DNA from 2 places in the Shewanella zhuhaiensis genome. Region 2 is predicted to be linked to the other one. Evidence: riboswitches for the same ligand, from Rfam matches in the RefSeq annotation. Region 2 holds a riboswitch; the other holds the start of a gene.
The links. Region 2 has a riboswitch for thiamine pyrophosphate ahead of thiC (phosphomethylpyrimidine synthase ThiC). Riboswitches for the same ligand answer to the same signal wherever they lie in the genome.

Region 1 (4,186 bases), on a different contig from region 2:
CACCACGGCCACGGCTTCCCATACTGACAACGCCTGCATTTCACCAAAAGCGCTGTGCAGGGCGCCGCCAATCCAGCCCCAAAAATCCGCTTGCATGCTTTACTCCGAGTGGGACAAGTCCAGGGCGCCGCCGATGAACTTGCACACAAACACGGCCTTGCCGAACTTCTCATGGGCCGCTTGCATCTCGGTGGCGAGCATGGTCATCACCTCCTGATAGTCGCCCTGAATCTGAGTTGCCATGGCGTTGGTACGACGGGTGATGCCGGGATAGCTGTCCAGGCGACCGATAAACCAGCGGATAGGTTCAAGGTAGTTTTCATGCAAGGGATACATGCTGATTTCAGCGGTGAGTTTCATGTGCTTGTCTCCAACGGCGCCCGCAGGCGCCGGATAAAAGATAAAGTGCCGTCTGGTTTAGAGTCTGACATCCACAGTCAGGCCCACACTGCGTGGGTCGCCATAGCGGATATACTGCTTATCGGCCCAGCCATTGTCTGGCTCGTTACCGAAGTAGAAGCCTCGGACACCATATTGCTCATCGAGCAGGTTACGGCCCCACAGATACACAGACCAGGTATCGCCTTCATAACCGGCACGGGCATTGAGCACAGAGTACGCCTCTGACACTGAGTCATTGGAGTCAGAATAGTAGAACTTGCTCTTGCCATTGGCATTGAGATTGGCGAAAAAGCCGCTGTCACCACGCCAGGTGGCACCCACAGACCAGGTCCAGTTTGGCGCATGGGCCAGCTCACGGCCGCTGAGATCAACCACAGTGCCGTATTTGTCCTGATAGCTGTAATCACCGTACTCGGCCTTGAGGTAGCCCAGACTGCCATAAAAATGCAGATTGTCGGTGGCGTACCAGTTGGCATCGAGCTCGGCGCCATAATTGGTTGAGCTACCGGCATTTTCAGTAAACAGGATAAAACGCTGTGGCCGCTCTGGATCCTGCTGCGATGCAGAAACCTGCTGATCCTGCCTATCCATGAAGAAGACTGCCAGATTGGTGCCCAGGTTGCCATCGAGGAAGCTGGATTTGAGACCTATTTCGTAGTTGTACAGGACTTCGGTATCAAACTCTTTCTTGTCGGCAAACTCGGCCGGCAGCGACATATTAAAACCACCAGCCTTGTAACCACGGGCAATTCGGCCATAGAGGTTATGGCTGTCATTCAGCTGCTTGCCAAGGGCGATATGACCACCCCACATGGTTTCAGACGGGCTGAAGGCATCACCGGCATCATCCACGTAATCGGCATCGCGGCGCTCAACCCGGGCTCCCACCGACAGATTCAGGCCATCGCCAAAGTCGGTATCAAGCTGACCAAATACTGCCAGGTTACGGGCATCGTACTCGGATCGCAGGGTTTCATCAGCCCAGCCGTTGTAGAAAGAGGCGAGATCGTTATCTTCATTCAACTGCATGCCGTAAAGGCCAAGCAGCCAGTCGGTACTGCCGCCCAAAATGCGCCCTTCCTCTTTACTCGCCAGACGAAATTCCTGGGATACCGTAGTGCGATCGCCGCGCTTATCCCAGGTGTAGTCGTACACGCAGGGCTCGGTGCCAATCACATTCCAGTTATCGTCATAGGCTTCGCACTCGCGGCTGGCCCAATATTCTGGGTTGGCCCAGTCACCGTCGTAGGCGTGTCTGTGGTCGGTGCCGGCAAAGCTGGTGAGCGAGGTCAGTTCGGCAGAACTGAAACCGTCGTAATTGAGCTTAAGGCCAATCCCGGTAGTGCGCTGGGCATCCACGCCGGGCTGATCGGTCAGGGTATTAAAGCCGTTGTTGTCCAGCGTCCAGGCATCGTAGCCGTTGTCAAAGTCGGCATGCAGCAGGGTGAAATCCACCTGGGTGTTATCGCTTGCATACCAGCGCACCTTGGTTCTCAGGCTCAGTTCATCACGCTCGTTGGTGTCGGAGCGGTCAAGGAACAGGTTGTCGCGGAAACCATCCTGATTGTGCTGTTGCAGCGACACCCGGTACAAAAGCTCACCCGAGTCCATCATAGGGCCCGAGCTGAAGCCGGAGAAAGTACGCAGATTGTCAGAACCCAGACTCAGCTGAGCGCCGTGCTCAAACTGCTCAGTGGGGTCGTTGCTTTTCAGGTAAATCAAGCCCGCCAGCGCATTGGCGCCATAGCGGGTGCCCTGGGGACCACGCAACACTTCCACCTGCTGCATATCGTACATGGACGACACCATACCAAGGCCAGAAAGATCAATATCATCAATCAGGTAACCCACAGAGGAGTTCGGAGCGCCCTTGTATTCTTCCTGCTCACCCACACCGCGAATTTGGAAATAACGCGGGCGCGAGGTGCCGCCGGACCAGTTGAAGTTGGCCACGGCGCCAAGAATGTCTTCAAAGTGCTGCGCGCCTTCATCTTCAAGCTTCTGCGCATCAATTACGGTGACACTGGAGGGAATTTTTTCAACCGCCAGACCACGGAAATCGGCGGTGACCAGCATCACTTCCATGGGCGCTTCAGCGGCAGGCTCATTGGCCATAGCCACAGGTGACATCACAGATGCCACGGCCAGGGCGACCGGCGCCAGACCAAACAAGGGGAAACGGGAACTGCGGGATGGTGTAAACATGGGGACCTCAACAAAAATGTTTGAGATCCGGCAAGCTCGGAGCGGCAAGAATATACGTTGCTATCTTAGGCCCATTCCTACGCCGGTATCAGCCGGATCAGGTTCTAAGGGTTTGTCGGTAGACATCTCAGTCCGCCTGCGGCGGACACCCCTTGGCACGGCCAATTATACGCTTATCCATCACAAAGATGATACTTTTGTTGCAACGGCTTTGATGAAATTTACCGCAGTGGCGCCATTTTTGTGACCAGCGGCCAGGTGGGATGAATTCGGCCCATAAAAAAACACCGGCCAAGCCGATGTTTTCAGTTATTCACGCGCCGAAGATCAGTTCGAAAACGCCTTACGTACATAGACTTCAAAGCGGCTGGCGCTTTGATTGGGCGCGACACTGCTGACCTGTTGCTGCTGCATGCCATGCAACTTAAGGGACTGCCAGCTTTGGCCTTCCCCTTCAACCAAAATCCCCTGGGCGTCATACCAGCTGAACTTGTATTGCAGCCTGAGATCGGTCGAAACCTTGCTGGCGATGAGCGCCGTCCCTTTGAGCATATCGCCGCTGCCAAGCAGACTGAGATTAGTTACCGAGACTTCGCGGCCAAAAGTGGCGTTATCGACCCGGGTTTCGCCGCTGGAGGCCACAGAAACCCCGGCGGTATGTTTGGCACAGCCTGCCACACCCATGGCCAGCACAGCTGCCAGCAACAATGTCATTCCTTTTTTCATCTTGCCTCCCGATTAACGAATTCCACCAGAGTGCCACGACCTTGCTGAATCCAAGCTTATCGACCTTGCTATCCGCGTTATCAATCGATAAGGAAGTGAGCACGCGCGGTGGCAATCAGCTGCTTACGGTTGGTTTGCCAGCAGTTAATGTTCACATTAGCCACCCTGCGCCCCTGGCGGGTGATGATGCACTCGGCAAAGGTGTCCTTGTGCAGCCCGGCCCGCAGATAGTCGATGGAAAAGTCCACCACCTTGGGCACTCTGGATGTTTGCATGAATACCATCAGCTGCACAATCGCCGACATTTCCATAAAACCGGCAATCACGCCGCCATGGATAGCAGGCAGCACTGGGTTGCCAATGTTGGCGTCCCGCGCCGGCAAACGGCACACCAGTTCATCCCCGAATCGCTCCACCGCCATGCCGATAAAGCGGGCGTAAGGCACCTGCTCCAACAGATGACCAAAGTCATTAAGCTCAGTAACCCGGCGAACGATTTCTTTGACGTCCATGGGCGCTGAGCGGGTGGCTTCGTCCTGACAGTGAGAAAGCTCGGTCACTTCCGGCCCAAGCACTATATCATCTTCAAGCAGGGCGCCGCGGAACTGCTCACCGACCATTTCCGGACTGATGCGCATAAAGGAGCCCACCGCATGGGCGATGGGTTCGTCTATGCTGTCCTGATAGGCAATGGCGCGGGTAAAGGCAATGTTGCTGGATAAGCGATAACACTCGGCAAAGGCATACACAGGCTTGCCGGGTTCGGCCGGACGCATGTAGTCCACCCGCAAATCCAGGGTGGGCGAAATCTCCAGGGTGTTGAATTTCTCCTGGATGGCACACACCACAGCGG
Region 2 (4,186 bases):
GCCGCATCGACGTGGGCCTCGCTGTAAAGCTCGCTGCCGCTTTCTTTGAAGGTGGCCGACATCTTGTCCATACCCGCCTTGGCATAGCTTTCTGCCGCGCCCACCTCGACCGTTTGCACTGCGTCGGGGTGCTTGTTGGCCGCATTCTCTAAGCTCGCTGCGTTCTCTAAGCTCGCTGCATAGTCGCGTACGTCCTGAGTGATCTTCATCGAGCAGAACTTGGGGCCGCACATGGAGCAGAAATGGGCCACCTTGGCCGACTCCTGCGGCAGAGTCTCATCGTGATAAGCACGGGCGGTATCCGGATCGAGCCCGAGGTTGTACTGATCTTCCCAGCGAAACTCGAACCGTGCTTTGGAAAGTGCATTGTCGCGGATTTGCGCGCCGGGATGCCCCTTGGCCACATCGGCCGCGTGGGCGGCAATCTTATAAGCGATAAGGCCTTGTTTTACATCTTCCTTGTTGGGCAGGCCTAAATGCTCTTTGGGCGTCACGTAGCAGAGCATGGCGCAGCCATACCAGGCAATCATGGCCGCGCCAATGCCTGAGGTGAAGTGATCGTAGCCCGGGGCAATGTCGGTGGTCTGGGGGCCCAGGGTGTAAAACGGCGCTTCGTCGCAGTGCTGAAGCTGCTTGTCCATGTTCTCCTTGATGAGCTGCATGGGAATATGGCCCGGGCCTTCAATGATGGTTTGCACATCGTATTCCCAGGCGATTTTTACCAGCTCCCCAAGGGTTTCGAGCTCAGCAAACTGGGCTTCGTCATTGGCATCCGCAATGGAGCCCGGGCGCATGCCATCCCCAAGCGACAGAGACACATCGTAGGCGGCGCAAAGTTCGCAGATCTCACGGAAATGGGTGTAGAGGAAGTTTTCTTTATGGTGGCTTAAGCACCACTTGGCCATGATGGAGCCGCCGCGGGACACTATGCCGGTCACCCGTTTTGCAGTCATGGGCACGTAGCGCAGCAGCACGCCCGCGTGGATGGTGAAGTAATCCACCCCCTGCTCGGCCTGCTCAATCAGGGTGTCGCGAAACACGTCCCAGTTAAGATCTTCGGCGATACCGTTGACCTTCTCCAGCGCCTGATAGATGGGCACAGTGCCAATAGGCACCGGTGAGTTACGCACTATCCACTCGCGGGTCTCGTGAATATAACGGCCGGTGGACAAGTCCATCACGGTATCTGCGCCCCAGCGGGTGGACCACACCAGTTTTTCCACCTCTTCCTCGATAGAAGAAGTCACCGCCGAGTTACCGATATTGGCATTCACCTTCACCAAAAAGTTGCGACCAATGATCATCGGCTCAGCTTCGGGGTGATTGATGTTGGCCGGAATAATCGCCCGGCCGCGGGCTACTTCGTCACGGACAAACTCAGGGGTAATGGGTTTGCCCACCAGAGCGCCAAAGGCTTCGCCTGGTTTTTTGCGGTTAAGCTGCTCATCGGTGACTTCATCGCGGGCCATGTTTTCGCGAATGGCGATGTATTCCATCTCAGGGGTGATAATACCCTGACGGGCATAGTGCAGCTGGGTAACCCACTTACCTGCCTTGGCGCGGCGCGGCTTTGGCAGCACGTCAAAACGGAGGTGATCCAGCCCCTCATCGGCGAGGCGCTGCTGGGTAAAGTTGGATGAGGCGCTGTTAAGCTCTTCGGTATCAGAACGCGCTAAAATCCAGCCTTCACGCAGCTTGGGCAGGCCTCGGCGCACATTGATGTCGGCATCGGGGTCTGAATAGGGACCGGCGCAGTCGTACACCTTGATGGGTGGGTTGGCCTCAAAGGTTTCTTCGCCGCGCACGTTCACAATGCGGGTATCGGTTTGATGGATTTGGTGCATGCCCACCTGGATATCAGGCCGTGAGCCTTCAATGAAAATCTTTTCGGAATTGGGGCGGCGCAGCGGCTTTAAGTTATCGATAAAGTCCTGGGCTGCTTTACGGGTTTCGCGGCGGTTTGACATCAGCAATCTCACTTTTGGTTTCAAAATGGAGTTGCTTGTCGGGGGAGAAAATTGAGCAGTTGAATCAGCGGCGACGACAGTTTTGCAGTGTTTTCAGCGCTGTCTGGCGTCTCATTCACCCCGGTTGCCTGGCAAACTCTCCGCGTATTTCAGCTGAGATGTTTCGTTGCTGGCCACTTTAGTCTTCAGCTTGCGGCGGGCTTTCGCCTCATGTTCCGGCTTATCTTTCGGTTTATTTTCCGGTTTATTTTCCGGTTTATTTTCCGGCTTAAGCTGCTGACGCTAACTGGGGTGGATTTGATGCTTGTTTCCTTCGCAGGTTCTAACCTGATCAGGTTCAACGGATCCCGAATAAACGGTCTCAGCCCTAAGGCACTCCGACAAGTGCTGGCAGTATAGGCTTAAGCGAAGGCCAATGACAATAGCCACGAAGGGGAAATTTATTCATATGAGCAGTGAAGCGTTAATCAACTTATTTTTATATACATATACCAATTAGCTTCCTTTGCAATGAAGATATTTCAACGCAAATCTTGCTTGCCCATCAATGCAAGGTACTTGTTGATACCTTCTTTAAGCGCCTTTTTTACCCTGTCCTCACCACAACGAAACGGAAAACCCAGATTCTCGGCATGGGGATTAATGGGCGTTGGCACCTTCACCACCCGATAGCAGGTATCGCCGGATTTCACGATGCGATTGGGATCGATGTCGGAGTCCAGGGTATTGGGTTTATAGAAATCATCGGCACTTGGTACCAGCAGCACTTCCATCTCGGGCAGTAGCTCTGACATGCCACGCCCCGCCGCATTCATGTGAACGGTCTGCTCGTCGGCGTAACTCTGCGATAAGGCATTCAACGCCTGAGCGTTTTGGCGCGCCATAAAACGGCTGGCGGGGGTCGAGAAATCAAGCTGACTCTGCTCAGATGGTGCGGGCGTCTCTATCGGCGGCAGAGATTCCCGCCGAGCCTTCTGCACCGGCTCAACTGCAGGCTGTGCTGGAAGCGGTTCATCCTTGATAGGGTCAGGCTCTTTTGGCGCTGCAGCCAAGGCAGGCTCGACAGGCGTTTTTTGCTCGTTCACTTGCACACGCTTAACCTGTTCGAGTTCGGGTTCGGGTTTGGATTGGAGTTTGACTGCAGCGGGGTCCGGATTCGCCTCTGGCGGCTGTTCAATTGGCTGTTTTGGCGCGCTGAACACCAAATAGGATTGCAACGCCTTGGGCTGGTTGGCGCGCTCATCCAGCACCGCGCTTAATGAACCCAGCTGCGGTGCCAACTGCCAGGCAAGCAGCCCCAAAACGGCAAGGTGCACCAGGGTAACGGGCAGCAGCAATTTAAGCGGCAGTGTCTGCCTAACGTCGATTCTGTCTCGCGTCTGGGTTTCATCCTGCCTTACTGTGTCTTCTTGCGTTACGGATCCGGCTTCCCGTTGTGTAAGGGCCGTGAAGGCGGGAAACAACGCTGAACCGCTTTCATGGTCAGTGCATTCAATACCAGGGTTAAGATTGTCACCGTCTCGTACAGGCAAAGCCGTCGATGTTAAGCGCAGCTGAGGCAATTCATTTGGGGTTCGGGTTGCAAACAGACTCAGCGGTGCCATTGAGCCATCATCCAGCCTGTCCTGTTGATGGCAGTGCCGATGGGCATACATAGGCTGCGGCGCAGGTGGCAAGGAGCAGCCCAATCCGTTCGATTTATCCTCTTCAGCACATGCTTCGTGGCCACCGGATTGAATGCACGCATCCTGCATACCCGGTGTTTTCAATTGGGGATTGCGGCTGGAGTCATTGCTGTTACTGCTGTTGGTCAAACGCCTTTCCTTTTCCCTGGGCTCTTGCGTGAGCTTTTCCCTGATTTTCTGGCCTTTTGGCTGGGCTCGGTTTTGCTTTATTTGTGCTGGGGGCTTAGTTTCTTGCTCGAGCTTCAGCCTTCAGTGCACCTGAGACTGTGAACTGTGCCCAGAATCCGGTGCCAATGTCGCTTCTTTTGCCCTGAAACCAGTAGCTGAACTTACCAGGCGAACTTAATTGCAGCGCCTGATAAATCACCCGCTTAAAGCCGCCATTAACCATATCGCTATTTGAACAGAGGCAAGCTGCAAAAGTTCCTGATTGGTTATCATCTCGCGCAGCCTGCTGCCTATCTTAAAGGGGTGAGATTTTGCTTTGCCCAAAAACATGCGATTCAATACATTGATTTAAAACAGATAAAAATA

Region 1: linked by a shared signal. The riboswitch ahead of MJ923_RS17985 (TonB-dependent receptor) and the one ahead of thiC (phosphomethylpyrimidine synthase ThiC) in region 2 are both predicted to bind thiamine pyrophosphate.

Annotation. Positions count from the first base shown of each region.
Region 1 covers NZ_JAKUDL010000008.1:67,611-71,796, reverse strand. Annotated here, with positions in the region: gene pnuC (nicotinamide riboside transporter PnuC) at 1-96, opposite strand, end outside; gene MJ923_RS17990 (hypothetical protein) at 100-360, opposite strand; gene MJ923_RS17985 (TonB-dependent receptor) at 418-2,607, opposite strand; TPP riboswitch at 2,665-2,770, opposite strand; gene MJ923_RS17980 (YcfL family putative periplasmic lipoprotein) at 2,935-3,333, opposite strand; gene MJ923_RS20905 (PaaI family thioesterase) at 3,414-4,186, opposite strand, start outside.
Region 2 covers NZ_JAKUDL010000002.1:645,435-649,620, reverse strand. Annotated here, with positions in the region: gene thiC (phosphomethylpyrimidine synthase ThiC) at 1-1,967, opposite strand, end outside; TPP riboswitch at 2,259-2,357, opposite strand; gene MJ923_RS08480 (hypothetical protein) at 2,489-3,736, opposite strand.